3 regions of the Staphylococcus sp. SA22 genome follow, and region 1 is predicted to be linked to each of the others. Evidence: predicted binding sites of a transcription regulator. Region 1 holds the regulator's gene; each other region holds the start of a gene.
The links. The regulator CtsR, encoded in region 1, represses protease genes until heat stress. The targets are predictions, from matches to a motif close to ATGGTCAATAAAGGTCAAACA.

Region 1 (4,965 bases):
TACTAAAGGTGAACCAGGTACAGGTAATATTGTTGAAGCTGTAAGACATATGAGACAAGTTAATTCTGAAGTTAGTCGATTGACTGTAATGAATGATGATGAGATTATGACTTTTGCGAAAGATATCGGTGCGCCTTATGAAATTTTAAAACAAATTAAAGACAATGGTCGTTTACCGGTAGTTAACTTTGCAGCTGGTGGCGTTGCGACTCCTCAAGATGCTGCTTTAATGATGGAATTAGGTGCCGACGGTGTATTCGTTGGATCAGGTATTTTTAAATCAGAAGATCCAGAAAAATTTGCTAAAGCAATTGTTCAAGCAACAACACATTACCAAGACTATGAACTAATTGGAAGATTAGCAAGTGAACTTGGCACTGCTATGAAAGGTTTAGATATCAATCAATTATCATTAGAAGAACGTATGCAAGAGCGTGGTTGGTAAGATATGAAAATAGGTGTATTAGCATTACAAGGTGCAGTACGTGAACATATTAGACATATTGAATTAAGTGGTCATGAAGGTATTGCAGTTAAAAAAGTTGAACAATTAGAAGAAATCGAGGGCTTAATATTACCTGGTGGCGAGTCTACAACGTTACGTCGATTAATGAATTTATATGGATTTAAAGAGGCTTTACAAAATTCAACTTTACCTATGTTTGGTACATGCGCAGGATTAATAGTTCTAGCGCAAGATATAGTTGGTGAAGAAGGATACCTTAACAAGTTGAATATTACTGTACAACGAAACTCATTCGGTAGACAAGTTGACAGCTTTGAAACAGAATTAGATATTAAAGGTATCGCTACAGATATTGAAGGTGTCTTTATAAGAGCGCCACATATTGAAAAAGTAGGTCAAGGCGTAGATATCCTATGTAAGGTTAATGAGAAAATTGTAGCTGTCCAGCAAGGTAAATATTTAGGCGTATCATTCCATCCTGAATTAACAGATGACTATAGAGTAACTGATTACTTTATTAATCATATTGTAAAAAAAGCATAGCTTAATGTATGCTAAATCAACGAATTATTGATATTTATAGATTTGTTGAGAAGAAAATAACTCCTTCAAACTTAGCTTTGGAGGAGTTATTTTTTATGTCAAAATTAAAAATGATAGAAAATAAAGATATACATAAGAAAAAACCCCTTCAAAGAGACTGAGAATAGTCAAAATTTTGAAGGGGTTAATTCGATGTTGATGTATTTGTTAAATAAAGAATCCAGCGATTGCAGCTGAAATGAAAGATACTAGTGTTGCACCGAATAATAATTTCAAACCAAAGCGGGCAACTGTATCTCCTTTTTTGTCATTAAGTGATTTAATCGCACCTGAAATAATACCAATAGAGCTAAAGTTAGCAAATGATACTAAGAATACAGATGTAACACCTTTTGCGTGTTCAGATAAATCACTAAGTTTACCAAGTGCTTGCATTGCTACAAATTCGTTAGATAATAGTTTTGTCGCCATAACTGAACCGGCTTGAACTGCATCTTGCCAAGGCACACCGACTAAGAATGCAAATGGTGCAAAGACAAAACCAATTAATGTTTGGAAATCCCAAGAAATAGCGCCACCTGAAACTGTACTAAAGATATTGCTTACAATTCCATTTAATAGAGCGATAATGGCAATGTATCCGATTAACATTGCGCCTACAATGACAGCTACTTTAAATCCATCTAAAATATATTCTCCTAGCATTTCGAAGAATGATTGTTGTCTTTCTTCAGTTTCTTCAACTAATAATTTGTCATCTTCTTCATTAACTTTATAAGGGTTAATAATTGAAGCGATGATGAAACCACCAAATAAGTTTAAGACAACAGCCGTTACAACATATTTAGGTTCAATTAAGGTAAAGTATGCACCGATAATTGAAGCAGAAACAGTCGACATTGCTGAAGCTGTTAATGTGTATAAACGTTGCTTAGGTATGTATGGTAATTGTTTTTTAATTGAAATAAATACTTCAGATTGTCCCAAAATTGCTGCAGCAACTGCATTGTATGATTCTAAACGTCCCATACCATTAATTTTAGAAATTAAGAATCCTAAAACATTAATGATTAAAGGTAAAATCTTTGTGTATTGAAGGATACCGATAATCGCTGAAATAAATACGATAGGTAATAATACACTGAAGAAGAATGGTGGTTGCTTAGGATCGATATATTGAATACCACCGAATACAAAGTTAACACCATCTGCAGCTTTTAATAATAAGTAGTTAAAACCGTTTGAAATACCACCAATAACCTTGATTCCCATTGTAGTTTTAAGCAAGATAAATGCAAAGATAAGCTGAATTGCAAGTAAAATTCCTACATATTTCCAGCGAATATTTTTCCTGTCTGAGCTAAATAGAAACGCAAGTGCCAAAAAGAAGATAATTCCGATAATCCCAATTAGAATATGCATATATTTCTCATTCCTTTAGTTTTTTCTACAATCTATCATACAATAAAATGGAAGGGCTAACATCATAAATTTTTGAAAATATAAAAACAAATTAATTGAAAAAGGTCAAAATAGGTCATATAATATAGTCAAAGAAGGTCAAAAAGGGGTGATATACATGCACAATATGTCTGACATCATAGAACAATACATCAAACGTTTATTTGAAGAGTCGAATGAGGATGTCGTCGAAATTCAGAGAGCGAATATCGCACAGCGTTTTGATTGCGTACCATCACAATTAAACTATGTAATCAAAACACGATTCACTAATGAACATGGTTATGAAATCGAAAGTAAACGTGGTGGTGGTGGTTACATCCGAATCACTAAAATTGAAAATAAAGATGCAACAGGTTATATTAATCATTTGCTTCAGTTGATTGGACCTTCTATTTCTCAACAACAAGCTTATTATATTATTGATGGGCTTTTAGATAAAATGTTAATAAATGAACGTGAAGCTAAAATGATTCAAGCAGTTATTGATAGAGAAACGCTATCAATGGATATGGTTTCTAGAGATATTATTAGAGCAAATATTTTAAAACGTTTGTTACCTGTTATAAATTATTACTAAATGAAATGAGGTGTTGAAGTGCTTTGTGAAAATTGTCAACTTAATGAAGCGGAATTAAAAGTTAAAGTTACAAGTAAAAATAAAACAGAAGAAAAAATGGTGTGTCAAACTTGTGCTGAGGGGCACCATCCGTGGAATCAAGCTAATGAACAACCTGAATATCAAGAACATCAAGATAATTTCGAAGAAGCATTTGTTGTTAAGCAAATTTTACAACATTTAGCTACGAAACATGGCATTAATTTTCAAGAAGTAGCGTTTAAAGAAGAAAAACGTTGCCCATCATGTCATATGACTTTGAAAGATATTGCACATGTTGGTAAATTTGGGTGTGCTAATTGTTATGCAACATTTAAAGATGACATCATTGATATCGTCCGCAGAGTTCAAGGTGGACAATTTGAGCACGTTGGAAAGACACCACATTCTTCACATAAAAAGATAGCTTTAAAGCGAAAAATTGAAGAAAAGAATGAATATTTAAAAAAACTTATTGAAATCCAAGATTTTGAGGAAGCAGCCATTGTTAGAGATGAAATTAAAGCACTAAAAGCTGAGAGTGAGGTGCAACATGATGACGCATAATATTCATGATAATATCAGCCAATGGATGAAAAGTAATGAAGAAACACCAATTGTTATGTCTTCTAGAATTCGGTTAGCGCGTAATTTAGAAAATCATGTGCATCCACTAATGTATGCTACTGAAAATGATGGATTTAGAGTTATAAATGAGGTACAAGATGCCTTGCCAAATTTTGAATTAATGCGTCTTGATCAAATGGATCAACAAAGTAAAATGAAAATGGTTGCAAAGCATTTGATTAGTCCTGAACTAATAAAACAACCAGCAGCCGCAGTATTAGTGAATGATGATGAATCTTTAAGTGTCATGATAAATGAAGAGGATCATATTCGTATTCAAGCTATGGGAACTGACACGACATTACAGGCTTTATATAATCAAGCTTCATCAATTGATGATGAATTAGATCGAAGCCTTGATATAAGTTATGATGAACAACTTGGTTATTTAACTACATGTCCTACCAATATAGGTACTGGTATGAGAGCAAGCGTGATGCTACATTTACCAGGTCTATCTATTATGAAAAGAATGACACGGATTGCTCAAACCATTAATCGTTTTGGATATACAATCAGAGGTATTTACGGTGAAGGTTCGCAAGTTTATGGACATACTTATCAAGTATCCAACCAACTTACACTTGGTAAATCTGAGTTAGAAATCATAGAAACATTAACAGAAGTTGTTAATCAAATCATTCATGAAGAAAAACAAATACGACAAAAGTTAGACACTTATAATCAATTAGAAACACAAGACCGTGTTTTTCGCTCGCTAGGTATTTTACAAAACTGTAGAATGATAACTATGGAAGAGGCTTCTTATAGATTAAGCGAAGTTAAACTTGGTATAGATTTAAATTACATTGAATTACAAAACTTTAAATTTAATGAATTGATGGTAGCTATACAGACACCATTTTTATTAGATGAAGAAGATGACAAATCTGTAAAAGAAAAACGAGCAGATATACTAAGAGAACATATAAAGTAGGAGGTCATTATTTATGTTATTTGGTAGATTAACTGAACGTGCACAGCGCGTATTAGCACATGCACAAGAAGAAGCAATTCGTTTAAATCATTCAAATATAGGAACAGAACACCTATTATTGGGGTTAATGAAAGAACCTGAAGGAATTGCTGCAAAAGTATTAGAAAGTTTTAATATCACTGAAGATAAAGTAATTGAAGAAGTTGAAAAATTAATTGGACATGGTCAAGATCATGTTGGTACATTGCATTATACACCTAGAGCTAAAAAAGTCATTGAATTATCGATGGATGAAGCTAGAAAATTACATCACAATTTTGTTGGAACGGAACA
Region 2 (4,965 bases), on a different contig from region 1:
AGAACGTAATCATATTATGATATGATAATAGAGCTGTGTAAAAAAATGAAAATAGACAGTGGTTCTAAGGTGAATCATGTTTTAAATAAGAAAGGAATGACTGTACGATGAGCTTTGCATCAGAAATGAAAAATGAATTAACTAGAATAGACGTCGATGAAATGAATGCAAAAGCAGAGCTCAGTGCACTGATTCGAATGAATGGTGCACTTAGTCTTTCAAATCAACAATTTGTTATAAATGTTCAAACGGAAAATGCAACAACGGCAAGACGTATTTATTCGTTGATTAAACGTGTCTTTAATGTGGAAGTTGAAATATTAGTCCGTAAAAAAATGAAACTTAAAAAAAATAATATTTATATTTGTCGTACAAAGATGAAAGCGAAAGAAATTCTTGATGAATTAGGAATTTTAAAAGACGGCATTTTTACGCATGAAATTGATCATTCAATGATTCAAGATGACGAAATGAGACGCAGTTACTTGAGAGGAGCTTTTCTGGCAGGTGGCTCAGTGAATAACCCTGAAACATCTTCGTACCATTTGGAAATTTTTTCTCAAAATGAGAGTCATGCAGAAGGCTTAACAAAACTAATGAATAGTTATGAGTTGAATGCCAAACATTTAGAGCGAAAAAAAGGAAGTATTACGTATTTAAAAGAAGCGGAAAAGATTTCGGATTTTCTTAGTTTGATAGGTGGCTATCAAGCGTTATTAAAATTTGAAGACGTACGTATTGTAAGAGATATGCGTAATTCTGTTAACCGACTCGTTAATTGTGAAACGGCAAATCTAAATAAAACAGTTAGTGCTGCGATGAAACAAGTTGAGAGCATTAAATTGATTGATAAAGAAATTGGTATTGAAAATTTACCAGACAGGTTGAGGGAGATTGCTAGAATTCGAGTAGAACATCAAGAAATTTCGTTGAAAGAGCTTGGAGAAATGGTGTCAACTGGTCCAATTTCAAAATCAGGTGTAAATCATCGATTAAGAAAACTTAATGATTTAGCCGATAAGATTAGAAATGGTGAACAAATAGAATTATAAGTAAGAAGGTGTTTTTGGTAGCGAATTATCAAAAATACCTTTTTTATGATTAAAAAGTGTTTAATGAATAATAGTCGACTAACTATTAAATTGATCTGGAAAGTTTAATGAAGGAAATTCAATAACCAAGCGTTACCTAATTTTCTCATTAAGTAGCATCATATATATCAATTTGGTCGTAAGAAAATACGAATGTGATAATTAATTGAGTCCCTGAAAGTCCCTGATTATAGACAAAAAAATCAGCATAAAAAGAATCCCGACATTGCGGGATTCTCTGTATTGAAAAGTATTGTATTTTATTTAAATGCCTCCTTGAAGGGAATCGAACCCCTATCTTAAGAACCGGAATCTTACGTGTTATCCATTACACCACAAGGAGTAAATATGTTAATCAAATCACTGTACTATCAGAAGTAAAATAAGTACAATCTAAAATAGATATTATCAGTTTACAAAGGAAAGAGACAAGCGTCAATCAATGTAACTATTTAAAGTCAAAGTGTTTGACCAAATTTGACTTAATATGTAAAATAATGAGTAACAGTTATTACAAGGAGGAAATATAGATGAATTTAATTCCTACAGTTATTGAAACAACAAATCGCGGTGAACGTGCATACGATATATACTCACGTTTATTAAAAGACCGTATTATTATGTTAGGTTCACAAATTGATGACAACGTAGCAAATTCAATCGTATCACAGTTATTATTCTTACAAGCACAAGACTCAGAGAAAGATATTTATTTATACATTAATTCACCAGGAGGAAGTGTAACAGCTGGTTTTGCGATTTATGATACAATTCAACACATTAAACCTGATGTTCAAACAATTTGTATCGGTATGGCTGCATCAATGGGATCATTCTTATTAGCAGCTGGTGCTAAAGGTAAACGTTTTGCGTTACCAAATGCAGAAGTAATGATTCACCAACCATTAGGTGGTGCTCAAGGACAAGCAACTGAAATCGAAATTGCTGCAAATCACATTTTAAAAACACGTGAAAAATTAAACCGCATTTTATCAGAGCGTACTGGTCAAAGTATTGAAAAAATACAAAAAGACACAGATCGTGATAACTTCTTAACTGCAGAAGAAGCTAAAGAATATGGCTTAATTGATGAAGTGATGGTACCTGAAACAAAATAATTCAAAGTAAAGAGTAGACTAAGCAGTCTGCTCTTTTTGTATGAGTAAACCAAGGTATAAATAAATTGTCAAAAACATTTCGATTAAAAGCAAAAAATAACGGGTAAAAATGTTTATGAGAATTTAATTAGACACGTTGCGTCTGCGGTTCAACAATCTAAAAAATATAAAGGATGATTTTATGAAAGGCATTGAATTACTTAACAATCCATTTTTAAACAAAGGTACAGCTTTTACTAACGAAGAAAGAAAACAGTTAGGGCTTGAAGGTTTATTACCTGCGAATGTTCGAACTTTAGAACAACAAGCAGAACAATGTTATGAACAATTCAAGGCGAAACAAACCGATTTTGAGAAACGTTTATTTTTAATGGCAATTTTTAATCGTAATCGTACATTGTTTTACAAATTGACTTCAGAGCATTTAGTTGAATTTATGCCAATTATCTATGACCCTGTTATTGCACAATCGATTGAACAATATAATGAGAATTTCAGCAGACCCCAAGATGCAGTATTTTTATCTGTTGATAGACAAGATCAAATTGAACAAGAATTGCGCAACGTTGCAAATGGCAGAGATATTCGATTAATCGTAGTGACAGATGCGGAAGGTATATTAGGTATCGGCGATTGGGGCGTTGATGGTGTAGATATTGCGATAGGAAAATTAATAGTATATACAGCAGCAGCTGGAATAAATCCTTCACAAGTCTTACCTGTATCTTTAGATGTAGGTACTAATAATGAACAATTACTAAAGGATGACCTTTATTTAGGAAATCGTCATAAACGTGTCGATGATGAGACATATTACGCATTTGTAGATAAATTTGTGAGTGCAGTGCGTAAAGAATATCCTAATGCACTATTACATTGGGAAGATTTTGGTAGAGGGCATGCCAAAAATATTTTAGATAAATATGAAGATACGTTACCAACTTTTAATGATGATATTCAAGGTACAGGTATAGTTACATTAGCTGGTGTACTAGGTGCATTAAATATTTCTAAAGTAGATTATACGAATCAGACGTTTTTAGTTTATGGTGGTGGTACAGCTGGTATGGGTATTACCAATATTTTAAAAGATGAACTAATTAAACAGGGTGTTTCAGAAGAAAAAGCAAATCAGCATTTCTATATTATGGATAAACAAGGATTATTGTTTGATGATATGGATGATTTAACTGAAGCGCAACAAGTATTTGCTAAAAATAGGAATGAATTTTCAAATACAGTAAACTGGAAAAATTTAAAAGAAGTAATTGAAAATATTAAGCCTACTGTTTTAATCGGTACATCAACTCAAACAGGTGCATTTACAGAAGATGCAGTAAAAGAGATGTTAAAACATACAGAACGTCCAATGATTTTCCCATTGTCTAATCCTACAAAATTAGCAGAAGCAACTGCACAAGATTTATTAAAATGGACTAACGGAAAAGCATTAATTGGAACTGGTATCCCATATAATGACATTGAATACAATGGTGTGAATTACAGTATTGGTCAAGCAAATAATGCATTGATGTATCCTGGTTTAGGTTTGGGGCTTATTGCGTCAAAAGCGAAGAAAGTAAATCAACAGATTCTATCAGCTGCCAGTCATGCACTTGGTGGCATGGTCAATCCAGATGAACCAGGTGCTGCAGTCTTACCACCTGTCGAGAAAATACATCAATGTTCTCGTGCCATAGCCAAAGCGGTTGCACAAAGTGTCATTGATCAAGGATTAAACGCTGAAACTATTGATGATATTGACAAAGCAATTGAAGCTGAAATTTGGTATCCTGAATACAAATCATACATTTAATTTTATAAAGTAGTAAAAGGTCATTTGAACATTTTGTTTCAAGTGGCCTTTTCGTATTTACATTAAAATTAATTAACCAATATTCATAAGTGATTTTAAAGTTATAACTATATGTAATATCAGCGAATAGAAGGGAGTGGGACAGAAATGATATTTTTACAAAATTTATTTCGTTGTCCCACCCCGGCAAGGTTGACTAGAGTTGAAAAAAGCTTGTTGCAAGCGCATTTTCATTCAGTCAACTACTGCCAATATAATATTATAGACCCTAGGACATTGATTTATGTCCCAAGCTTTTTGCTTGAAGTGGAGTAGGAGAGATCAATGTCCCACTCACTTACTAATTAAATCTTCAAGTGCCATTTTTAAATTACTATATTTAAATTGGAATCCCAATGCTTGAATTTTATTAGGTAATACTTTTTGAGTATCCAATACTACTGTTGACATTTGACCGAGTATGAGACGCATTGCAAGATTTGGTGCCCAAGTTTCATGAGGCTTATGCATAGCTCTTGCTAAAGTGTAGCCAAATAAATTTTGACGCTCAGGTATAGGTGCAGTTAAATTAAACGGACCACTAGCTGACTCGTTATTTATTAAAAATAAAATAGCTTGAATTAAATCATTGATATGAATCCATGAATACCATTGTTGACCAGAACCTAATTTACCACCAATGTAATATTCGTATGGTAGTTTCATTGTTTGTAACGCACCGCCTTCATTCGATAAAATCATACCGAAACGACCGATGACAACTCGCGTACCTAATTGTTCAAATTGTTGTGCGAAACGTTCCCATTGATACACAATATCTGATAAGAAATCAAATGGTAAAGTTTTATAAACTTCTGTGTAACTCATAAATAAATCAGGGGGATAGTAACCAGTGGCACTAGCATTAAATAAAACTTTAGGTGCTTTATTACGTGATTTA
Region 3 (4,965 bases), on a different contig from region 1:
CCGCTTCAGTTAATTGACCCCCTTCATCATGTCCAATATATCCTGGAGGTGCCCCTATCAATCTTGATACTGCATGTTTTTCCATATATTCACTCATATCAATACGAATCATATGTTTTTCAGAATCAAATAATGATGCAGCTAATGATTTAGCTAATTCAGTTTTACCTACCCCAGTTGGACCTAGGAATAAGAAACTACCAATAGGTCTGTTTGGATCTTTAATACCTGCTCTTGCTCTAACTACTGCATCTGAAACCAGGTCAACCGCTTTATCTTGGCCTACAACACGTTTATGCAAGATATCACTTAAGTGAAGTAATTTTTCACGTTCTGTTTCAACTAATTTTGAAACTGGTATGCCTGTCCATTGGCTGACAATATCGCCAATTTCTTCGTCTGTTACAACTTCACGAATCATTCGATCTGTATCTTCACCTTGCTCATCTTGGAAATTATCCTCTAATTCTCTAAGTTCTTTTTCCAATTGAGGAATTGTTCCATATTGTAGTTCAGCTGCTTTTTCTAAATTGTTATTTGTTTGTGCATCTTCCAACGCTTGTCTACTTTCATCTAGTTGCGCACGTTTTCCTTGTAAATTTGCTATTTTTTCTTTTTCTGATTCTACACGAGATTGAAGTGCTGCTTGTTTCTCTTTTTCATTGGCAAGCTCTTCTTGTAGTTCTTGTAATCTCTGTTTGCTCGCATTGTCAGATTCATTTTTAAGTGCGCTTTCTTCAATTTCTAATTGCATAACACGTCTATTAACTTGATCCAATTCAGTTGGATTTGATCCCATTTCCGTACGAATTGTTGCACATGCTTGGTCAACTAAATCAATCGCTTTATCTGGTAAAAAACGATCAGTGATGTAACGATCAGACAATTCAGCGGCAGCAACTAAGGCTCTATCTTGAATACGCACACCATGATACACTTCATATCGTTCTTTTAAACCACGTAAAATTGAAATTGTATCTTCAACATCAGGCTCACTAACTGCTACTTTTTGGAAACGACGCTCTAATGCCGAATCTTTTTCAATATATTCTCGATATTCATTTAAAGTTGTTGCACCAATACAATGTAACTCTCCTCGTGCTAACATTGGTTTTAGCATGTTGCCTGCATCCATGGCACCATCTGTTTTACCAGCACCTACAAGCATATGGATTTCATCAATAAATAATATAATTCTACCATCAGACTCTTTAACTTCTTTTAGGACTGCTTTTAATCTCTCTTCAAATTCACCACGATATTTAGCGCCCGCTACTAATGCGCTTAAATCTAACTCAAAAACAGTTTTATCTAATAATGATTCTGGCACATCTTTCTTAACTATACGCTGCGCTAATCCTTCAACAATTGCAGTTTTACCAACACCAGGTTCACCAATGAGCACAGGGTTGTTTTTAGTTTTACGACTTAAAATACGAATCGTATTTCGAATTTCTTCATCTCTTCCTATAACAGGATCCATTTTACCTTGTCTAACTTCTTCTACTAAGTCGCGGCCATATTTAGCTAATGCTTCGTAATTAACTTCTGGATTTTGTGATGTCACGTGATTTCCCCCTCTTACTTTTTTAATAATTTCTTTGATAACTTCTACTTTATTATTTATATAATGTTTTGTTGTTTGATCAATGTCCATTGCCGAACGTAAAATATGCTCCATTGAAATATATTCATCTTCATATTCTTTCATGTATGATTCAGCCTTAGTTATCAATTGGTTTGCTTGTTGGCTAATATATTGACCATATTGTATATTGTCACCTTCTACAGATGCATAGGTGTTTAGTTTGTCTTCATAAGCTTTGTTTAATTGATCTACCTCAATATTTGCTCGTTCTAAAATACTTTTATATAAGCTTTCACTTTCATTTAAGGCAGCGCTTAAAATTGCCTCAATTTCTATATTTTGTAATTTATGTTGCTGACTCAGTTCAACTGCTTGTTGCAAAGCACTTTGAACTGCATATGTCATTTTATTTATATCCATTAATTTCACCTCTAATTTGTAGAGTTGGTCAAGTTGCAATTTTGACTTTGACTTTCTTTGACCTTAGTTATATTATAGTCCCAATATAATCATTTATCAACTCTTTTACACTTAAATTTCCTAATATTTGTAAATAAATTTTTGAATTAAAAAAATCTAGCTAATGTTACGTTACACATTAACTAGACTTATTAAACATATGTTATTTCTTTTTAAGTGCTTTTAATATTTCATCTTTTAAAGCTAGGACTCCTTTGTACTCTAAATGTACACCGTCTGGTGCAAAATATTCACTATGTCCTTGTGATCGCTTATACCAATCAATTAATGTGACATTGGACTTTCGTTTCGCCGCGTCAGCTAATAATCGATTTACATTTGCCTCATAAATTCTTGGAACACGTGTATTAACTAAATAAATCTTGGCTTTTCCAAATTGATTAAGTAAATCGTCGAGCTGTTTGACAGTAAAGTCGCCATTTGTACCTAATTCTAATACGACTTGATCAGATGATTTTTTATATTGTGAATAATTCGCTTTAACTAAAGGTAAGGTTTGATACAATTGACGCCCTACTTTTCCATCAATTCTAGACTTAGGAACTGATGACTTAAATGACTCACCGATATCAACCATTACTGAATCACCGATTAAAAGAGGTTTAATATTATTATATACGTCGGAAGATTCCTTTTTCTTCTCACTTACTAAGCCATCAATGTGAATGTTATCAATTGGTGCTATCCGCATTAAATAATTATCTTCAATAGTGGTATCAAAGCTATTCGCTTTTTCTCCTATAATGTCTTTACCATATTTATTGAATGCACCTACTAAAATCAACATAAATGGAATTAACAAGGTTACTACAATTGCCATTCTTATAAATTGTGGTATATAAGAAGGTCGCCAATTTAAAGCTTTAATACCTTCTTTTCTAAATGGAGTTTCTATAAAGCGATATGATAGCTCTGCAAATATAATTGTAAAACTTATATCTATAAAGTACACATATACAGGTATCTGTCCGTCTACATAGTAACTATGTACGAAACTAATTACTGCAAAATGCCATAAATATAAACTGTAAGACCTTTTCCCGATAAATACTAACACTGGATTTGAAAATATCTTCGCTATCCATGTAGATGGATGAACGACACTGGCAATAATGAATAACGTTAATATGGATATTAAATAAAAACCACCATCATATATCCAATTCGTCTCATCATTAATAATGAAAAATAATAATATAAGTACTATAAATGATAAACTACCTATGCTATCAATAATATATTTTACAACTTTAGGTGGATCATTTTTCAATTTAAACGGTGGCCATAAAAAAGCTAAAATAACACCCAGTAACAATGTCTGTAATCTTGTATCTGTTCCAAAATACACTCGTGAATGATCCCCATTAATACTGTAGATAAACATCATTAACCCTAAAGAAATTATAGATACTCCCCAAAAAATAAATCCTATTTTGTATCGCTTTTTAATTGTTAACAATAATGTAACCAAAATAACTGGGAAAAATATGTAATACTGTTCTTCAATTGCTAAAGACCATAAATGCTTTAATGGCATAAATGAAAATTGCTCAAAATAATTAACATCTTTTGCTATATACCACCAGTTTGATACATAAAATATCGCAGCAATAATATCATGTTTAACCCTAATGATATTTTCTGATTTTAATAATAAGGTTGCTGTCCCTACAACCATTAATAAAACTATGACTGCTGGTAATAAACGTTTTAAACGACGTATCCAAAAGCTTTTCAATTTAATGATACCCGTGTCATCATACTCTTTGAGTAATAAGCTTGTAATTAAATAACCAGAGATCACAAAAAATGTATCTACACCTAAAAAGCCACCTGTCAACCATTGCTTATTTAAGTGGTAAATAATAATTCCTAGAACAGCGATTGCCCTCAAACCATCGAGCCCTGGCATATATATCATTTTCTTATATTTTGTAAAACCCTTTGTTTTGTTCATTTTTGCATTCTTCCCTTTTAAAACTGTTCTTCTTAGATGCTTAATTAAATTTAGTTATGCTGTTTAAAAGAATATTGAAATGCATATGTATATTATTGAATTACGACATCATCAAAATCATATTGACTAAAATACTGTTAAATTAAAAAATTACCAATGATGATTCTTATTTCGAAATCCAATTTGTAATGCAACTCGGCAACTTAAAAACTATGAAGTATTATGTATTGTAATATAACTGTAATATAAATTCAATTTATTATAGAAATTTTAAAGAAAATATTCAACTAGGAAATGAATTGTGCACTCTTAGAAGTGCGTGTCACTGTCTTAGTTCATATTTTTTGAAACAAGTTAAATATAAATTTTCAAAATAAAATCAGAACCTAGAACGTAAATAAGGCTCCCTTCAAAATTTTCATTTTTCAATGTCTACTTTGAAGGGAGCTTATTCACAATGAATTATACTCTACAATGTTATATTGACTGCGGGGCCCCAACACAGAGAATTTCGAAAAGAGATTCTACAAGCAATGCGAGTTGGGGAGTGGGCCCCAACACAGAGAATTTCGAAAAGAAATTCTACAAGCAATGCAAGTTGGACGCGGAGCCCCAATTGGATTTCCAATTTCTACAAGCAATACAAGTTTATGTTAGCTCACACCAAGTGCAATCTTAGCGTAACGTGACATCATATCTTTTGTCCAAGGTGGACTCCATACGATATTCACTTCAGTATCCTGAATTTCAGGAATCTCTGCTAATACTGTTTTAACTTGATCAATAATTTGAGGTCCCATTGGACATCCCATTGATGTTAAAGTCATATCAACTGTACATACGCCTTCATCATCAACATTTACTTTGTATACTAAACCTAAATTAACGATATCAATTCCTAATTCAGGGTCAATTACCATTTCTAATGCACCTAAGATAC

Region 2: the regulator CtsR is predicted to act here: its motif matches at 1,556-1,576, upstream of clpP (ATP-dependent Clp endopeptidase proteolytic subunit ClpP).
Region 3: the regulator CtsR is predicted to act here: its motif matches at 2,053-2,073, upstream of clpB (ATP-dependent chaperone ClpB).

What each region holds. Positions count from the first base shown of each region.
Region 1 is NZ_JBSZQY010000013.1:2,762-7,726, forward strand. Features, by position in the region: gene pdxS (pyridoxal 5'-phosphate synthase lyase subunit PdxS) at 1-445, shown strand, start outside; gene pdxT (pyridoxal 5'-phosphate synthase glutaminase subunit PdxT) at 449-1,009, shown strand; gene ACXQH5_RS10705 (NupC/NupG family nucleoside CNT transporter) at 1,217-2,431, opposite strand; gene ACXQH5_RS10710 (CtsR family transcriptional regulator) at 2,589-3,050, shown strand; gene ACXQH5_RS10715 (UvrB/UvrC motif-containing protein) at 3,069-3,635, shown strand; gene ACXQH5_RS10720 (protein arginine kinase) at 3,625-4,632, shown strand; gene ACXQH5_RS10725 (ATP-dependent Clp protease ATP-binding subunit) at 4,646-4,965, shown strand, end outside.
Region 2 is NZ_JBSZQY010000002.1:149,597-154,561, reverse strand. Features, by position in the region: gene whiA (DNA-binding protein WhiA) at 108-1,052, shown strand; gene clpP (ATP-dependent Clp endopeptidase proteolytic subunit ClpP) at 1,622-2,209, shown strand; gene ACXQH5_RS02900 (malolactic enzyme) at 2,391-4,025, shown strand; gene ACXQH5_RS02895 (TIGR01777 family oxidoreductase) at 4,359-4,965, opposite strand, start outside.
Region 3 is NZ_JBSZQY010000002.1:21,082-26,046, forward strand. Features, by position in the region: gene clpB (ATP-dependent chaperone ClpB) at 1-2,008, opposite strand, end outside; gene ACXQH5_RS02200 (acyltransferase family protein) at 2,211-4,025, opposite strand; gene ACXQH5_RS02205 (metal-sulfur cluster assembly factor) at 4,679-4,965, opposite strand, start outside.